Regions from separate parts of the Paraburkholderia sp. SIMBA_053 genome, predicted to be linked through region 1. Evidence: predicted binding sites of a transcription regulator. Region 1 holds the regulator's gene; each other region holds the start of a gene.

Region 1 (4,704 bases):
CTTTCGGTTGATGCTCGTGTTGCCGGCCGCCTGGTCCTGATCGGCCAAAAGCGCGCCAGCGGCGCGCTCCGGAAAGTGACGCGCCGTGGCGCGTCGCGTTGCCTCGGTTCGCGCCTGCCGCGGCGCGGACCTGGGCTGTGTTACTGAGGCTGGTAGATCGAATCGAATACGCCCCCGTCGGCAAAGTGCGTCTTCTGCGCGTTGGCCCAGCCGCCGAACGAATCGTCGACCGTGTACAGCTTCAGCTTCGGAAACTTCGAGGTCAGTTCGGCCGGAACCTTGTTCGAACGCGGACGGTAGAAGTTCTTCGCGGCGATTTCCTGGCCCTGCTCGCTGTACAGGAAGTTCAGATACGCTTCGGCCAGCTTGCGCGTGCCATGCTTGTCGACGACCTTATCCACCACCGCCACCGGCGGCTCGGCCAGAATGCTCACGGACGGCACGACGATTTCGAACTTGTCCGGACCGAATTCCTTCAGCGAGAGGAACGCCTCGTTTTCCCACGCAATCAGCACGTCGCCGATGCCGCGTTGCACGAAGCTGGTGGTCGCGCCGCGCGCTCCGGAATCGAGCACGCCGGCATTCTTGTACAGCTTGCCGACAAACTCCTTGGCCTTCTGGTCATTGCCACCCGGCTGATGCGCTGCATACGCCCATGCCGCGAGATAATTCCAGCGCGCGCCGCCCGAGGTCTTCGGATTCGGCGTCACGATCGACACGCCGGGTTTGGTCAGATCGTCCCAATCCTTGATGTGCTTGGGATTGCCCTTGCGCACCAGAAACACAATCGTCGACGTGTACGGCGACGCGTTGTCGGGCAAGCGCTTCTGCCAGCCTTTATCGATCAAACCCTTGTTCGCGATCGCGTCGATGTCATAAGCGAGCGCGAGCGTCACGACGTCGGCCTGCAAGCCGTCGAGCACCGAGCGCGCCTGAGCACCCGAGCCGCCGTGCGACTGCTTGAAGGTGACGGTCTCGCCGGTCTTCGCCTTCCATTCTTTGGCGAAAGCCTGATTCACGTCCTGGTAAAGCTCGCGAGTAGGGTCGTAGGACACATTGAGCAGCGTCGTGTCGGCGGCTTGCGCCTGGCCTGCCGCGCCAAGGACGCCGAGCGCGGCTGCCGCGCCGAACGCGAGCGCTGCGATAAGTTTTCGGCTCCTGCCTGCCCGGCCCGCTTCGTGATTGTTCATGCCAAGTTCTCCGCGTGTTGGTGCGCTGAAACAGCGTGTGTTGTTTTGCGTCGGGTCACGTGCACATGAGCGACTGGAGGCCAGTCTATCCAGGGGCTTTCATCATTAAAAATAATGTTTATTCATTTTTTAATACGCAAAAGTGGTAATGACAGCCAGATAAGGCGTTGCGGCATGAAAACGGATGTCTTGACGTCGATTTACGACGCTCCAGCGAGGGGTCGAGCCGCAAACTTAAAGTAAAGCTTGAATTGCGCCGGATACTGTATAAAAATACAGGCACCTGTTCATCCATACAGTGGCGCCATGACCAAACTCACCGCACGACAGCAGCAGGTTTTCGATCTGATCCGCCGGGCCATAGAACGCACCGGTTTTCCGCCCACACGTGCGGAAATTGCCGCCGAACTGGGCTTCAGCTCGGCCAATTCGGCTGAAGAGCATCTGCGGGCGCTTGCACGCAAGGGCGTGATCGAACTCGCGGCCGGCGCGTCGCGCGGCATTCGCCTGCTTGCTGGCCCGGACGAGGCGCCGCATCAGTTCACATTGCCGCACGCCAGCATCATGCAGCTGTCGCTGCCGCTTATCGGCCGGGTTGCCGCCGGTAGCCCGATCCTCGCGCAGGAACATATCGCCCAACACTATGCGTGCGACCCGGCGCTCTTCTCGAGCAAGCCCGACTACCTGCTCAAGGTGCGCGGGCTGTCCATGCGCGACGCGGGTATCTTCGACGGCGATCTGCTTGCGGTGCAGAAAAGAAGCGAGGCCAAAGACGGCCAGATCATCATTGCGCGGCTTGGCGACGACGTCACGGTCAAGCGCCTGAAGCGCCGCGCGAACGGTATCGAGTTGATTGCCGAGAACCCCGATTACGAGAACATCTTCGTTGAGACAGGCAGCGCGGATTTCGCGCTGGAAGGCATCGCTGTCGGGCTGATCCGCCCGGGCGAATTCTGATAGCACGGGTTTGGCTTAATGAGCGACAAGCTCAGTGCGTCATTAGCCAACCGCTCGCCTGCTCACCGACCAAAGCAGTACTCATGTTGAATCGCCCGGAGAGACTCATGGAACGCCTTGCCCGCCTGTTGCCGTTTCGCCAGTTCGGCCGTCTGCGCCATCTGCGCAAGCTGGTACCTTGCTCACTGATCGAAGCGTCCACGGCCGCTACCGCGTCGCTGTTCGACTCTCCCGCTCGTGGGTGCGACCGGCAGGCCGCGTTGCCGTCTTCATTGCCGTCGTCATTGCCGGCATTCGCCCGCGTGTCGCTGAACTCGGGGCTCAATACTGCCGAGCCGGAGCGCCGTGCGCCGGTGCGCGTGTACCACGGGCCGTCGCGGCTCATCATGGTCGGCACTGTAGACGCGGTGTGCCGCATGATTGACCGTTGCATCGCCGAGGAAACCAACGTCCACGGTGCGGTGTTCGAGTCTTGATGAGTTGTGAGGTGTGGGGCGCGTCGCTCACATGGTTTGTGGCAGCGCACGGATCGTTTCAGCGCGGTTGCGGTCCACGTTAGATCACACCTGATGGAGATTTCCGCTCGATGGCAGTTTCAACACCTAGGAAGCGCAGCGCCCGTCCGCTTGCAGTCACGCTTACCGTCACGTTGATCGTGATCGCGCTGATCGCGGCGTTGGGCTTCGCTTATGCCTCCCCGTATATCGCGCTCAATAACCTCAAACGCGCCGCCGACGCGCGTGACGCGCAGACGGTGAATCGGTATGTCGATTTTCCTGCGTTGCGCGAGAGCCTGAAGCAGCAAGTCACCGGCTTGCTGACGCGGCGGCTTGACTCACATGGAAACGGTAATCCGTTGGCTGCGATCGGCGCGATGATTGGCGTCGCGTTGATCGGCCCGCTCGTCGACGCGTATGCAACACCCGACGGCGTGGCTGCGCTGTTGAACGGCATGCCGCCGCGCGGCGAGCCGGGTGAGCGGCCCAACGCCGCGCCAGTCACCGGCAATCCGCCCGCTGCCAATGCGCCCGCCCCCGGATCGTCCGGTGCGGACAGCCGCACGCCCGGCGGCGCTACGGGTGATCCGAACGGCAACGCGGTTAGTAGGGCCACCCCGCCGCAACCGCCGCAAACCACAGCCGGCTATCGCGGCATCAACGAGTTCGCCGTCACATACCAGCACGGTGCGGGGGACGCGCGTTACTCCGCCATCTTCATGCGCGAGGGTCTTTTCACGTGGAAGCTGGCGGCGGTCAATCTGAACGAGTGAGCGCCAGGCGCGGCTTGTCAGATCGAACGCGCACGCGGCCGATTTGACGCAATGCACTCGTAATGCACGCGCCGCCCGCTACTCCGTCCTCCGCGTTCATCCCGACCAAAGCTCACCAGCACCCACCCGCACGAAGGCTGCACGCCTGGCGCGGGTGGCCGTGCACCCGAACCGCATCGTCAGGCCGCTTCCTGCTGCTGCTCATGCGCTGAAGAGCACGCGACCAGAATGCTGCATGACACCCGGTCGAGCAGCGGTGTATTGCCAGCACCCATCCACCATCGGGACAAGCCCGTGCGGCAACGGTGGCCCACCACCACCAGGTCGACGTGCAACTCGTTGGCAAGATTGGCGATCTCGTCGATCGGATGGCCGAACGCAAAGTGACCCTGCGCGTTGACGCCGCGCTCGGTCAGCCAGTCCACGCCCTCTTGCAGGATGTCCCGCGCGGTCTTTTCGAAGCTGCCGCACGCGACGTCCGTCAGCAGGCCCGCGCTTTGCGCAATGCTCGAGCGCATGTCCACCACCGAAAGCAGATGCGTTTGCGCCTTCAGATCCAGCGCAAGGTCGGCGCCGCAACGCAAAGCCTTGCGGCCTTCACGCGAGCCGTCGTAGCACAGCAGGATTTTCTGGTAGCTCGCCATCGTTCTTCCCCTTTCCGCAAAAGCGCGGTCTGAATCAATCATGGTGCGCCGCAATTCAGCTTGCAAGGGATGGAAAACGCTAAGTGCGATTGCTGCACGCCCCGGCCTTGTGCATAGGAGGCACACTCGGTGAGGACAACGCCGGCGACGCCTTTGCGGCAGTGCAAGAACCCACAGCGCGGGGCGCTCCTTAAACCGCCATTTCCCGGCTGATGACCTAGAATGAGCAGCCTTCCCGTCGATTCGCCTCTTTTGCCTGAGCCTCGATCCCTATCCATGCCCGACACCGCTATCGAATTCCAGCAGGTTGAAAAAAGTTACGGCGAAAAGAAAGTTGTCGACGGACTGTCGTTTCATGTCGACGTCGGAGAGTGTTTCGGCCTGCTCGGACCAAACGGCGCGGGCAAGACCACCACATTGCGCATGCTGCTCGGCATTGCCACGCCGGACGCCGGCTCGATCCGCCTGTGCGGCGAGCCGATTCCTGGCAGGGCGCGCATCGCGCGGGCGCGCGTGGGCGTGGTGCCGCAGTTCGATAACCTCGATCCCGACTTTACCGTCCGCGAGAACCTGCTGGTGTTCGGCCGCTACTTCGGCCTGAGCGCCGCGCAATGCCGCGCGATGGTGCCGTCGCTGCTGGAAT
Region 2 (4,704 bases), on a different contig from region 1:
TCGACGTCATGCTGCCGAAACGCGACGGCTTCAGCGTGCTGAAGGCGCTGCGCATGCGCAAGTCGACGCCTGTCATCATGCTGACGGCACGCGATCATGTGAACGACCGCGTGCGCGGTCTGCGCGAAGGCGCCGACGACTATCTGACCAAGCCATTCTCATTCCTCGAACTCGTCGAGCGTTTGCACGCGTTGGCGCGCCGTACGCGCTCGCAGGAATCCACGCTCATTTCAGTCGGCGATCTGTTCGTCGACCTGATCGGAAGGCGCGCGACGCGAGAGGGCGTGCGTCTCGATCTCACCGCGAAAGAATTCCAGTTGCTAAGCGTTTTGGCCCGCAGGCAAGGCGATATTCTGTCGAAGACCGCGATCACTGAACTCGTCTGGGATGTCAACTTCGATAGTCATACTAACGTCGTGGAAACGGCGATCAAGCGATTGCGCGCGAAGCTCGACGGCCCGTTTTCTTCCAAACTGCTGCATACCGTGCGCGGCATGGGCTATGTACTCGAAGTGCGCGAAGAGGCGGAACAGCTATGAACCGTTCAATAGCACGGCGCCTCGCACTGATGTTCGCGCTCGTCGCGCTGTTCGTATTTACGCTCGTCGGCGCGGGGCTGTTTGCGGTGTTGCGCTCGCAACTCGAGAACCACTTGCGCGAGTCGCTCGACGACCGTGCCCAGATCGCGCGGCTCATCTGCAATCACGGGCTGACTCCTGAAAAATGGCGCATGTCGCGCGAGAAGCTCACCGACATGACGCCTCATGACCGCAGCACCGTATATGCGGTAACGAGCATCGAGCCGTCCTACAACTATGGCAAGCCCATCGAGGGTTCGACCGTGAAGACCTGGCCCGGCGGCTACGCGCGCGTGAGGCCGGTGGGTGGCGGTGAAGACATGCTCACCACTACGGTGTCCATTCCCGGCTATTCGACGCGGCCCCCCATGCAGTTGCAGGTTGCATCGAGCTATTCGCCGAACATTCGCACGATGCGCGTGTTCGGTTTCGCGCTTGCGGCGCTGTCGGCGCTTGGCAGCCTCGCGGTGCTGCTGCTCAGTTATTCGGTGACGCGCATCGGCCTCGCACCGTTGACGCGTCTCACCCGCGACGCGTCCGCCGTCAGTCCGAACAATCGCTCGCAACGGCTGAATACCACGTCGTTGCCGCATGAATTGAATGACCTTGCTAATTCTTTTAACGGCGCGCTTGAACGCCTCGACGGTGCGTACTGCCGCCTCGAATCGTTCAATGCGGACGTCGCGCACGAATTGCGTACACCTGTCACGATCCTGATCGGGCAGACGGAAGTGGCGTTGACACGCAACCGCTCCGTGGACGATTTGCGTCATACGCTGCAGTCGAATCTCGAGGAATTCGAACGCATGCGCGCGATCATCAACGACATGCTGTTCCTCGCGCGAGCCGATCAGGGCGAGCGCGCAACGGGCCTGGTAGAAGTATCGCTCGCGGCTGAAGTTGCGCACACGCTGGAGTTTCTGGAAATTCCACTTGAAGAAGCTCGCGTGCATGCGCGCTTGCATGGCGACGCCGCAGCGCATGTGAACCGCTCGCTGTTCGGTCGCGCCTGCACGAATCTGTTGATGAACGCGATCCAGCATTGCCAGCCCGGTGCGCAGATCAACGTGCGCATTGTGCGGGACGGGCAACAGGTGCGCATTGAAGTTGCCAATCCCGGCGAGCCGATCGAGCCCGGCGTGCTCGAACATCTGTTCGACCGGTTTTATCGTGCTGAAGCGTCGCGGACCAATAGCCGCGAGAATCACGGCCTGGGTCTCGCAATCGTTAAGGCGATTGCGGAGATGCATGGCGGCAGCGTGTCGGTGCAAAGCGCGAACGGCGTCAATACGTTTGCATTTTCGATTGCTGCTTCGCTTGCGGACAGCATCACGCTGTCAGTACGTTCGAATGCGGCGAAACTGCCGGGGAATGTTGTCGGAAATGGTCCGGCGAACGCAAACACGCCACCGGCACCGGCACCGGCACCGGCTTCATATTCGTCACTGGTAAAAGGAAAGTCCGCCTGAACGGGTTGCCACCGCTTCGGCGCGCCGTGTCACGCTGCATGCAACTGAACGCACGAACTAGAAATCAAGCGTGAACTGAGCCGGCTCGTCACGCGGAACCTGTCCGGCGGGTTGCAGGTTGCCGGCCTTGACTCCGAGCAGCCTGATGGATTTAACGAGCTCCACTCTCTTCAGGCAGTCGGTTGCCGCGCGACGCAACGCTTCCGCATTGGCAATGGGTTCGGGAAGCGTGATGTCGCGCGTGACTGTTTTGAAGTCGTTGAAGCGAAGCTTGATGCCGATCTTCTTCGCCAGATAGCCTTTTCTCTGCAGATCGGCTGCCACCTGTTCGCACAGACGGGTGAATGCGGCGCCCAGTTCCTGCCGATGCCGTACGGCATGAAGGTCCCGTTCGAATGTGGTCTCGCGGCTCATCGAGACCGGTTCGCTGTATGTCACCACGGGCCTCTCGTCAAGACCGTGGGACACTCTGCGAAGCCATGCACCGTAGCTTCGGCCGAAGTGCTCTATGAGCCAGGACTCGTCGCGCTTAGCGATTCCGCCGATGGTCGTTATTCCCAACGACGCAAGTTTCGCGCTGGCCTTGGGGCCAATACCGTTGATCTTATTCGCGGCCATTGGCCAGATCCTGGACTGCACGTCTTCGAACTTCAGGATCGTGATGCCGTCGGGTTTTTGCATATCGGAGCACAGCTTTGCAAGCAGCTTGTTGGGTGCGATTCCCACGGAGCACGTGAGATTCGTTGCTTCCAACACCGCCGACTTCAGCTTGCGCGCTACTTCCTCTGAACTGCCGCTCGTGAGCGAGACGTCTGCGTACACTTCGTCGATACCGACGTCTTCTATGCTCGAAGTGACCGACCGCACTGCATCTTTGAACAGTCGCGAATACGTTCGGTAGAGGTCGAAGTTCACCGGAAGGATAATCGCATCCGGCGCTAGCCGGGCGGCCTTCATGGTGGGCATGCCGGAGTGAACTCCGAACGCGCGCGCTTCGTAGGTGGCGGTCGTCAAGACGCCTCTGCCTACGTAGTCGCGTAAGCGCGAAAATTCGCGTGTGCCGTCCGGGTTGGTTCGCGGCGCGTCCGTGCGACGACCGGCGACCACCATGGCCTTGCCTCGTAGTTCTGGATACTGCGACAGTTCACAAGACGCAAAGAATGCGTCCATGTCGATGTGGGCTATGCGCCGTTCATCTGGCATGCCGTGTTTGCTCGATAGTGGCGTTCGGTGGTGCCGCCCGGGCCTAAGGGGCGCTCGTCCGCACTTCAGAAAGGAGCGTGCGGACGAAGGTACATGCGTTTGACGGGTATTTTACCGGGACTGTACGTTTGTACAGTATTTTTTGTCAGGGTTTCTGGAATCCGGTCTGCGGATTTGTCGGGAAGGAAGCCGGGGCGCCGACAATGTGCTCGCGTTGGCGGATGCGCGCAGCAAATTCAGACGCAATATAGCTATGAGCCGTATGGTGCGACGATGCAGACGGGGCTGGCCGATCCGAACATGCAGCAGTACACAGGACGGGAGAATGACGGGACCGGGTTGTATTACTACCGGAATCGGTATTACAGTCCAGGCGCAGCGCGATTCATCAGTGAAGACCCAATCGGTTACGCGAGTGCGCAGACGAATGCGTATGCTTATGTAGATGGGGATCCGGTTCAGTTCACGGATCCGTTTGGTGAGTCCAAACTCATGCCCGTTACGGGTGGGCCGCATGGCGGGTTTATCGTTCATCCTTTCAAACCCAACGTGAATTACTACGATTCGAATGGTGACTTGTCGGCTCAGTATCATGGTGACCATTCTCACGATGGGATGAGGCCGCACGGTCATAACGCCGGGCCGAATTTTGACCGCGACGAAGGGCTTCCGCTTTGTCCGATCCCTTGAAAATGGATTTTGATTTGGGCGTTGGCGCGCGATCAATGCTGTCGCCGCCCTTGTCAGAAGGTCGTCATGACGATCGCAATCTTGATGATTCGACGGGTGCAAACACCGTTGCGGAATGGGGCCAAATAATGTGTGAAGTAGATGACTATGGGTGGGGCGAGGTAGGCAACTCCATCTTGCTCAAGAAGCTATTCGGATACTGGCCGGCTTTCCACGATGCACATGTGCTGTCTATCAAGATGGGGTACGGAAAACGTGATGCCCGAGAGGTAGATGTCGCAATCGAATTGCGACATTGGGGCCAGGATGACCCAAACTGGGTTGCACGTGGACCAGACTGCGTCATTACGCTGACCCTACTTGAGGTAAAGATCGCAGACGTATCTATGGACGCTTTCGTTCAAGATAACTCCGTAGGTGACGTTTGCTTCACGAGGACAGACGACAACCTATTGCTTTTTGAACTTGATCCTAATAGTGGCGCCAGCGTTTTCATTGCGTGTACGTCTGCCGAGATTACTCGAATAGAGCCGTATTGCGCGCCAATTTCTTCGAGTACGACGTGACCGCCAACGTGTAGTTGGCGCGGGGGCGACACAGTATCGTTTGTTTACTCGCTCCGGCCTTCGCGAACCACCCTGACGCCAAGCCCGTCTGGGTCGCTGCGCACATCCAGAAGGGCGATTGCGACGACCCGCGACCACCTTGAGCACGCTACCCCGCCTTCAGATGCCGCGCAAGGGAAGCCCGCAGCACTGCCGCGC
Region 3 (4,704 bases), on a different contig from region 1:
AGAAACGAAAAATTGGAGAGGCAGAAAAGCTCGGCATACGCCGGCAGCATGCTGAAGGTGGCATCCATGGCGCGTCATCCGAAAAGGCCATGAAGGAACCACCGCTGGTCTTCTTCGGCGTCGCGGCTGCTGACACGTTCGCGGTAAATCCAGTAGCAGCTCTGGTCGTCGGCCTGAGCGACGAAGTAGTCGCGCGTCACGAGTTCGCCGTCGAACCAGCCCGCCTCGATACGCTCCCCCGGCGACACCATGCGCAGCGGCGAGCCATAGAACGGACGATGCTGGCGCATTATCAAGCGCACCGGCGTATCGAGCATCCACGTGGGCCTCGGCAAGCCTTCCGGTATGACTGCGGGCCTCACCGGTTGCGTCACCGGCACCCAGCAGTTGGCGACTTCCGGCCGATGGTCGGGGCTCGGCGCGGGCCGCAGCACGTTCTCGTCACCCAGCCGCGCGACCAGCAGTTCGAGTAGCCGTGCATGATCTTCCTTTGAGCCGCCGGGCTCGGGAAAAAGCGTATCGGAAGCCGGCGCAGCGGACTCCACTTTCGAGGCATCCAGACGCAATGCGATAACCGGCGCGGTGAGCTCGATGCGATGCAAGCGCTCCTTCAGCAGCCTCACCAGGTGTTCTTCACGCCACGTTGGCTCCCCGAGGGCAATGTCGATGGTGGTGGGTTCAATGGCGTCGCGCCCCCGCTCGTGCTCCAGCAACAAACGTATTGCGGTAACCGCCAACTGCTTTGCGCAGAGCCAGCCGCACAACTGCACGATCAGCCGATGCGCGCCGAACACGGCGCCGTCCGCATGTTCGAGCCGGTCGGGCATTTCGATGCGCGCGGAAAACGTGGGCGGCAGTTCGAGCCAGTCGAAGAGTTCCGGCGCGGTGCCGAATGCGCGGTCGAGCGAATCGAGCAGGTGTTCTCCGCAGCGCCGCTGCAACCCGGCGCGCGGCAGCCGGCGAATGTCGGCGATGGTTTCGCAGCCGAGCCCCGCGAACCAGTCGGCGAACTCGCGCACCTCGGGGACCGCGATCATGGGCAGCGCGGCGAGGCGCTGCTCGAGCGTGGACAGCTTCAGCACGCGCCGCGCGCCCCGCCCCTTCGCATATCGCGCCAGTAGCCACGCGCCCTGGCCGGTCGGCGCGGCGCTCACGCGCGCGGTGAGACCGAGCGTGGCAAGCAGCGCCTTTGCCTCGCGGCACAGCGCAAGCAGTCCGCCAAAGAGGCGCAGGCTCGCGCCTATTTCCACGACGACGGTCGCTTCATCGAGCAGCGCGACTTCGGGCGAAAAGCGCATTAGCGCCACGCCGACCTCGCGTTGTGCGGACTGCTCGCGGGCGAAGTCGCGTTCGTGCATGTCCGTCTCGGGCGACAGCGTGAGCACGCCACCGCGTTTCATGCCGAGCCTCACTCCGGCCGCGCGCGCGACGCTGTCCGCAATCACGACCTTGTCCTTCTCGAGCACGACACTGCCGTGAGCGGGCTCAGGCGACCACTTCGGCCTGAAAACTTCGAGCGGCAACTTCGGCAGGTGAACGGCGAGGAAGACGCGCATGTCGTGACAGCAGAACAGGAGTGGGTTGAAGGGGAATCGACAGGGGCTCCGCGCGCGAGGGCCCTCGTCGTTTCACGATGTCGACGGTCAGGCCGTCGGCAGATGGTTTGAGCGCCAGCCGCAATAGCGCCGGCGACGCGTCCTGAGCACTCGCAAGCGGCCGCACCATGACGAAAAGTGTCTCCGACGACTGCGCCGCCAGATGCAGGCGCCGAAGCGACGAAGCCTGCGCATACTGCGCCCAGAAAATCAGCGCACCGCAACTGCCGGCACGCAGAATCTGTTCTGCCGACCACAATGCGTCCGCCGTTTTCTGCGCCTTGACGCGCAGCACCTGCTCAAGCGACAAGCCGATATAGCTGAGCCCGAGGCCGTCCGGTGTATGCGGGGGCTGGACGAACGCAATGGGCCGGTTGCCCGCTGCACTGAGCGCCGGGCGTAGCAGTCGCAGTTCGCCTACACCCGGCTGCTGCACGAGCAGGTCGACCAGTGCGCCCACTGGCCAGCCGCCACCGGGCAGTTCAGCCGATAGCGCCGGATAGCCGGTGTCGACCACCTGCCCCCGGCCGCGCGCAAGCTGGGACGCCCGCCACAGGGACGGGTGTATCGCTTCGGGCGGTGGAGAAGAGGCAGTCATGGACGAAAAAACCTGTATGGATGTACAGTATCCTACACGGATTTTCGCGACGGGGAAAAGGCACTTTTTTTGGGAGCGAATAGAGGAACAGGTCTGCGCCCAAACTCATGGGGCATCCATTCCAGAGAAAACGCCATACAGCAGGCACTTCCCGACGCACACCGCCATTGGGGCGATGTGCGGTCTGAATCTCAATGAACGGGCTCAAGCGTTGGGATCAAACCCGATCCAGATTCGCCGAAGCAAACGCCCAGTTCAAATGACGCGACACGGTCGCGACCAGGTAATCCGGCCGGCGATTCTGATAATCGAGGTAATAGGCGTGCTCCCACACATCCACCGTCAACAGCGGCACCTGACCGCGCGTGAACGGGGTTTCCGCATTGCTCGTCTTCACCACCGCGAGTTCGCCTCGATCGACCACCAGCCATCCCCAGCCGCTGCCGAATTGCGACGCCGAAGTGGCCACCAATGCTTTGGTCAACGCTTCCGTGGAGCCGAACTTGCGCTGGATCGCCGCCTGCAGCTTCTCGCTCGGCGCGCTCGCATCCGGACTGAGCGAGTTCCAGTAGAAATTGTGATTCCACGCCTGCGCTGCGTTGTTGAACACGTCGACGAGCGCCGGCTGATCGTGCGACTGCATGATCAGCTCTTCGAGCGACGCATTGGCGAGCGGCGTGCCGGCCAGCAGCTTGTGCAGATTGTCGAAGTACGCACGATGATGTTTGCCGTAGTGAATCCCGATCGTACGCGCCGAGATAACCGGTTCGAGCGCGTTGTCCGCCCACGGCAACGGCGGCAGAGTTTGCGGCGACGCGCCGAGATACGCCGGCACCCCACGCGAGCTTGCAGCCGTTGTAGCGGCCTGCGTGCTCGCGCCGAATGACATCTTCGAAAGCAGCACACCGACTGACGCCAGCGATCCGGTTGCCATCAGACGACGGCGCGACAAAGACGATTTGAGCATGGTTGAAATCCCCAGTAATGTGGCGCGGCGCTCATGATGTCCGCCGCACTCACACAACATTCCACGCTATCTGGCTATTCCATCGCGGCGGGGAATTATTTGCCCGCTTCTAACGGGACGATTGGGACGATCCGGAGCCTTGCGGCGCGTCGCTCTGCTGCTTCGCTTCGGTCTTCTGCTTCGTGTCGATCTTCTGCTTCGTGTCGATCTGCTGCTTCGCTTCGGTCTTCTGCTTCGCGTCGTTCCGCTGATTCAAAACGCGCTTCTGCTTCGCATGGACCTTCTGCTTCGCAGCGAGCTTCTGCTCGAAGAGCGGCTTGCCGAATTCGAACGCCTTCGTGTAATCCGCCGTGTCCGGTTCGTCGTCTGTCGGCGAGCGCGGGATGTTGTCGGTTCTGCCACTCGTTACCGGACGTATGTCGAGCTTCAGACCGGACACCTGGCGCTTGACAGTATCCGCGACCTCGCCGATGACAGCGGGCGTCACAGCACCCATCGGCTCGACCCCGTGTGTCGCGAACTGCGTGCGCAAGCCACTATCGGGCGTGAGAAACAGCGGACCTGCGGGGACCTTTTGCTCTTCGTCCTGATATTCCGTCAGCTCGTCGCGGTCGTTGAACCACAAGACGCAACCAAGGCACGGCGGCTTGGAACCCGCGGCGCGACCTTCCTTCAACATCTCGGGATAGTCCTTTTCGATCGTCAGCCTCACACTGATCTCGGCGTGGTGCCGGGACGGGTTGTCGGTCACGGTCAGGACGACATCGGGATTTTCGCCGAGCCAGTTGAACAGCTTCTGCGCGCGGCGCAGCTTGTCGTCTGTATTGAGCGACGGCGAAGCGCCGCTTTGCGGCGCAGTACGAAGTTTTTCGGCAATGAATTCGCCGAGATGGTCCCTGAGCCTGGCTGCATCGCCGTAACGCCTCTGGAGCTTCTCGTTCGCTTCGCCATTGTTCATCGACATCACAATGCGATTGCTCGCACGGGACGCAACGGCCTGCAACTCGGTTCCGTGCAACTTCGGATTCCCGTCCAGAATGAAGCCCGCGAGTCGCGTCGAAGTCCGTTGACTATCGGAGTCATTCGTCGAGTATTTCCACTGCTCCGCAACGTCTTCTGGCGCGACCTTCGGGGCGCCGCCCTGGGTCTGCAAGCTCCACGCACGAAGTCCGCCGGACTTCACAGCGCCGGTTATCTGCTCGTGGAGCAACTGCGCGTTGTCGTCGGGCTCGATGCGCGGCCCGGACTTCGACGCCCGTACTTTAAGCGGCCCAGGTGGCCCGTTGCTTTTATCCGGCAAATTTGCCAGCGCCGCCGACGGCTCGCGCGCACTGCGCGGCTTCGCTCCTGACGACTGCGCAAGCGGTCTGTCACCGGCCGCTTTATCCGTCACCTCACCGGTCGCATTAGCGTTCGCATTAGTGGCCGCACTACTGTTCGCCCGCCCGTCGGGCACCCTGTGATCCAAGGGAATCCCTTTCAGCATCGTCTTTCTCCAATCCGCGTGATCTCGCGGTGCATCGCTTTATCAGGCCGCGCCCGGA
Region 4 (4,704 bases), on a different contig from region 1:
ATCGGCGCCTTCGCCGTGGCCGTTTCAAGCGCCGGGTTGACATAGTGCGTCAGCGCCTTGAACAGCGGGAAGTACGTGAGTGCGGCGATCAGCAGGCCGGCCATGATGATCGGCTTGCGGCCGATCCGGTCCGACAGCGAGCCGAAGAACAGGAAGAAGGGCGTGCCGATCAGAAGCGCAATGGCGATCATGATGTTGGCCGTCGCGCCGTCCACCTTCAGCGTCTGCGTCAGGAAGAACAGCGTGTAGAACTGGCCCGTGTACCAGACCACGGCCTGGCCGGCCGTCAGCCCGATCAGCGCGAGAATCACGACCTTCAGGTTCTTCCACTGGCCGAAAGCCTCGGAAAGCGGCGCCTTCGACGTCTTGCCTTCGGCCTTGATGCGCTCGAACACCGGCGATTCGTGCAGTTGCAGGCGGATCCACACCGAAACACCGAGCAGGAGGATCGACGCAATGAACGGAATCCGCCAGCCCCATGCGCCGAACGCGTCTTCGCCCATTGCCGTGCGCACGCCGAGAATGACCAGCAGCGAGAGGAACAGGCCGAGCGTGGCAGTCGTCTGGATCCACGCGGTGTAGAAGCCGCGACGTCCCGGCGGCGCGTGTTCGGCCACATACGTCGCAGCGCCGCCATATTCGCCGCCGAGTGCGAGGCCTTGCAGCATGCGCATCGCGATGAAAATCACCGGCGAAGCAATGCCGATCGCCGCGTAGCCGGGCAGGAAGCCGACCAGGAAGGTCGACAGACCCATGATCACGATGGTGACAAGGAACGTGTACTTGCGGCCGACCATATCGCCGAGGCGTCCGAACACCACCGCGCCGAACGGCCGGACTGCGAAGCCCGCGGCGAAACTGAGCAGCGTGAAGATGAAGCCCGCAGTCGGATTGACGCCGGAGAAAAAGCTCTTGCTGATGAAGGCCGCGAGCGAACCGGCCAGATAGAAGTCGTACCACTCGAAAACCGTACCTAGCGACGATGCGAAGATCACCCGCTTCTCATCGCGCGTCATGGGCACGGGCGAAATGTGTCCGCCAACGGTAGCCATATGTCGTCTCCAATATTGATATGCACGCGGTGCGCCGGCCCGCGGCGTTCCCGTGCAACCGATTATTGGAGTGAAAACTTACGGCCTTCTGACATGAACGGCTACTGCCGCAGCTTTCGACACGCCGGCGGAATGTCGAGAAAATCCGTCAACTTGCATGCAATGTCGCGTAGTGTTGCAAGAACGCCGCCCATCTCGCTATCTGGCGCCCGTCGCGGTCAGTTCGCGTTAGGGTAAGTCCTGCCCCGTTCCAGCACATGCAAACTGACACGTACGAGCGTGCCCGCGAGCCGCGGGGAGTTTTGATAGACGTTGTCGTCGATAGTCAGCTCGCCGCCGTGCATCGTCGCAATCTCGCGAACGATCGCAAGCCCGAGGCCACTGCCGTCGCCCTCACGGCCGAGAATCCGGTAGAACCGCTCGATCACTCGCGACCGTTCGGCCACGGGAATGCCGAGGCCTGTATCTTCCACCTCCAGATGCACGAGCCGCGCGGCTTTCTCGTGCCGCACCCTGACCGTGATGCGGCCGCCCGCCGGCGTGTAACGAATGGCGTTGTCGATGAGATTCGACAACATTTCGCGCAGCATGACGGGATTGCCTTCGACTTCGACGGGCTCGTCCGGCGCTTCGTAGCCGAGATCCATCTGTTTGGCGAACGCTGCCTGCACCCAGTCGCGCACGGCGTTGCGGGCCACTTCTGTCACTTCCACCGGCGTAAAAATCTGTCCGGACATGCGGTTCTCCGCGCGAGCGAGCGCCAGCAACTGCGTGACGAGGCGGGCCGCGTGTTCCGAACTCGTCGCGATCTGCTCGAGCGAGCGATGCACTTCCGCCGACGCGTCCTGCCGCAACGCCAGCTCCGCCTGGGTCCGCAGGCCGGCAAGCGGCGTCTTCATCTGATGCGCGGCGTCGGCGATAAAGCGCTTTTGCAATTCCATGTTCTGTTCGAGGCGCGTCAGCAGATCGTTGAACGACGTGACGAGCGGCTCGATTTCCGGAGGCGCGCGACGCGCTTCCAGCGGCGACAGGTCGTCGGGGCGCCGCGCGCGGATATGCGCCTGCAATGCGTGCAGCGGCGCGAGACCACGCGACAGGCCGAACCACACGAGCAGGATGGCGAGCGGCAGGATCACGAACTGCGGCAGGATCACGCCTTTGATGATGTCGTTGGCAAGCTGACTGCGTTTGTCGAGCGTCTCGGCGACCTGCACGAGCACGGGCTCCGCGCCGGGCGTCTGCGGAAACTCGACCGTCGTATAGGCCACGCGGATGTCGTTGCCGCGCAGCATGTCGTCGCGAAATGCGACGAGCCCCGGTTGCGGCCGGTCTTCTTCGTGCGGCAGCGGCATGTCGCGCTCGCCGGCCACCAGTTCGCCTCGCGTGCCGAGCACCTGATAGAAAACACTGTCGACGTTGTCCGTGCGTAAAAAGTCGCGTGTGGAGTCGGGCAGCGTCAGTTCGGCCACGCCGTTGACTGGGTGGATCTGGCGCGCGAGCACATAGGCGTCGGTTTCGAGCGCGCGGTCGAACGGTCCGTTCGCGATCGACTTGGCGACCAGATACGTCACCGCGAGACTCATCGGCCACAACAGCAACAGCGGCGCGAGCATCCAGTCGAGAATTTCGCCGAACAGCGAGCGCGGGCGGGCCTCGGCGGCGGCTTCGGTTTCGTCGGGCGGAGCGAACGGATTGGCGTAGCGCTCGTCGCGCGCCTCGTCGAGATCCGCCGCGCGGGCCGTCGCGCGATCGGCGCGTGCGGACATGGGTGTGCTCTATTTATAGTGGTGGCTCGCCGGCATCCCGTCTGACTGCGGCGACGAAGGCGAAGAAGGCGGCTCGGGTTCGGGCTCGGCGGGCGCGGACGCGGCGGCATTCGGATTGGGGTTTGCCGGCGCGACCGCCTTCTCGAGACAGTACCCGAGCCCGCGCACGGTAATGATGCGCACGCCGCTCGGCTCGATTTTCTTGCGCAGCCGGTGCACGTATACCTCGATCGCGTTGTTGCTGACTTCCTCGCCCCATTCGCACAGATGATCGACGAGTTGCTCCTTCGAAACCAGACGCCCGATTCGCTGCAGCAGTACTTCGAGCAGTCCGAGCTCGCGCGCCGAAAGCTCGATCACCTGCTCGTTGATATAGGCGATCCGGCCCACCTGGTCGAACGACAGCGAACCGTGCCGCACGACCGTCGGGCCGCCGCCCGCACCGCGCCGCGTCAGCGCGCGCACCCGCGCTTCGAGTTCGTTGAGCGCGAACGGCTTGGCCATGTAGTCGTCGGCGCCGAGATCGAGGCCTTTGACCCGTTCGTCGACGCTGTCCGCAGCGGTCAGGATCAGTACGGGCAGATTGGAGTTTCGGGCGCGCAGGCGGCGTAGCACCTCGAGTCCGGACATGCGCGGCAGGCCGAGATCGAGAATCAGCAGGTCGAAACTTTGCATGGACAGCGCGGTGTCGGCTTCCACGCCGCTCTTCACGTGATCGACAGCATAGGCCGATTGGCGGAGTGATCGAACCAGACCGTCCGCGAGTATGCTGTCGTCTTCGGCAATCAGAATTCGCATGGTGCGCCAGCTCAAGGCTTGGCCGGCACCTCGGGTGTCCCCGCGGCGCACAGCGGTCTCCGAAAATTATTGTGGGTGGTTTGGGCAGCGCGGCGGTAAACATGCGCGTTCGCACGAGAATCGCGCTTGCCAAAACCACTGTTTTTTTATACAGTGTCTGGGTTTCGTGTGCTGTCCTTCAAAAGGTGGGCCGCACATCTGCCTCAGACGCCGTTCATCATAGCAAAGGACGATTCATGGAAGAAAGCAAGAAAGGCTCGGCTGGACTGACTGCTGAAAAGAGCAAGGCACTCGCTGCCGCCCTCGCGCAGATCGAAAAGCAGTTCGGCAAAGGGTCGGTCATGCGGCTCGGCGCAGGTGAGGTAGTCGAAGACATCCAGGTCGTTTCAACGGGATCGCTCGGCCTCGACATCGCACTTGGCGTCGGCGGTTTGCCGCGTGGCCGCGTGGTTGAAATTTACGGTCCGGAGTCGTCGGGTAAAACCACGTTGACGCTGCAAGTTATTGCTGAAATGCAAAAGCTGGGCGGCACGGCAGCGTTTATCGACGCGGAACACGCGCTGGATATCCAGTACGCGGGCAAGCTCGGCGTGAACGTGAACGACCTGCTGGTTTCGCAACCGGACACGGGTGAACAGGCGCTGGAAATTGCCGATGCACTGGTGCGTTCGGGCTCGATCGACATGATCGTGATCGACTCGGTCGCGGCGCTCGTGCCGAAGGCTGAAATCGAAGGCGAAATGGGCGATTCGCTGCCGGGTCTGCAAGCGCGTCTGATGTCGCAGGCGCTGCGCAAACTCACCGGCACGATCAAGCGCACGAACTGCCTCGTGATCTTCATCAACCAGATCCGCATGAAGATCGGCGTGATGTTCGGCAACCCGGAAACCACTACGGGTGGTAACGCGCTGAAGTTTTACGCGTCGGTGCGTCTGGATATTCGCCGCATTGGTTCGATCAAGAAGAACGACGAAGTGATCGGCAACGAAACGCGCGTGAAGGTGGTCAAGAACAAGGTGTCCCCACCGTTCCGCGAGGCGATTTTCGACATCCTGTATGGCGAGGGTATTTCGCGTCAGGGCGAGGTC

The links. Region 1 encodes LexA, which represses DNA repair genes until DNA is damaged. Its sites were predicted from a motif close to ACTGTATNNNNATACAGT; they were not measured.
Region 2: dinB (DNA polymerase IV) is a predicted target of LexA. The motif match lies at 3,370-3,387, and genes of this name have one in related genera.
Region 3: imuA (translesion DNA synthesis-associated protein ImuA) is a predicted target of LexA. The motif match lies at 2,205-2,222, and genes of this name have one in related genera.
Region 4: recA (recombinase RecA) is a predicted target of LexA. The motif match lies at 3,754-3,771, and genes of this name have one in related genera.

Annotation. Positions count from the first base shown of each region.
Region 1 covers NZ_JAWRXU010000002.1:626,832-631,535, reverse strand. The annotation lists gene SB753_RS09380 (sulfate ABC transporter substrate-binding protein) at 141-1,190, opposite strand; gene lexA (transcriptional repressor LexA) at 1,497-2,147, shown strand; gene SB753_RS09370 (hypothetical protein) at 2,255-2,623, shown strand; gene SB753_RS09365 (DUF2939 domain-containing protein) at 2,734-3,417, shown strand; gene SB753_RS09360 (universal stress protein) at 3,597-4,061, opposite strand; partial or broken gene nodI (nodulation factor ABC transporter ATP-binding protein NodI) at 4,338-4,704, shown strand, end outside.
Region 2 covers NZ_JAWRXU010000001.1:992,503-997,206, reverse strand. The annotation lists gene SB753_RS04540 (heavy metal response regulator transcription factor) at 1-539, shown strand, start outside; gene SB753_RS04535 (heavy metal sensor histidine kinase) at 536-2,047, shown strand; gene dinB (DNA polymerase IV) at 2,105-3,250, opposite strand; gene SB753_RS04525 (RHS repeat-associated core domain-containing protein) at 3,524-3,940, shown strand; gene SB753_RS04520 (Imm50 family immunity protein) at 3,943-4,506, shown strand.
Region 3 covers NZ_JAWRXU010000012.1:179,297-184,000, forward strand. The annotation lists gene SB753_RS27555 (error-prone DNA polymerase) at 1-68, opposite strand, end outside; gene SB753_RS27560 (Y-family DNA polymerase) at 75-1,556, opposite strand; gene imuA (translesion DNA synthesis-associated protein ImuA) at 1,486-2,193, opposite strand; gene SB753_RS27570 (superoxide dismutase) at 2,411-3,160, opposite strand; gene SB753_RS27575 (hypothetical protein) at 3,270-4,646, opposite strand; gene SB753_RS27580 (HrpF/NolX family T3SS translocon protein) at 4,689-4,704, opposite strand, start outside.
Region 4 covers NZ_JAWRXU010000003.1:577,108-581,811, reverse strand. The annotation lists gene SB753_RS14680 (MFS transporter) at 1-1,052, opposite strand, end outside; gene SB753_RS14675 (sensor histidine kinase) at 1,271-2,818, opposite strand; gene SB753_RS14670 (response regulator transcription factor) at 2,828-3,616, opposite strand; gene recA (recombinase RecA) at 3,853-4,704, shown strand, end outside.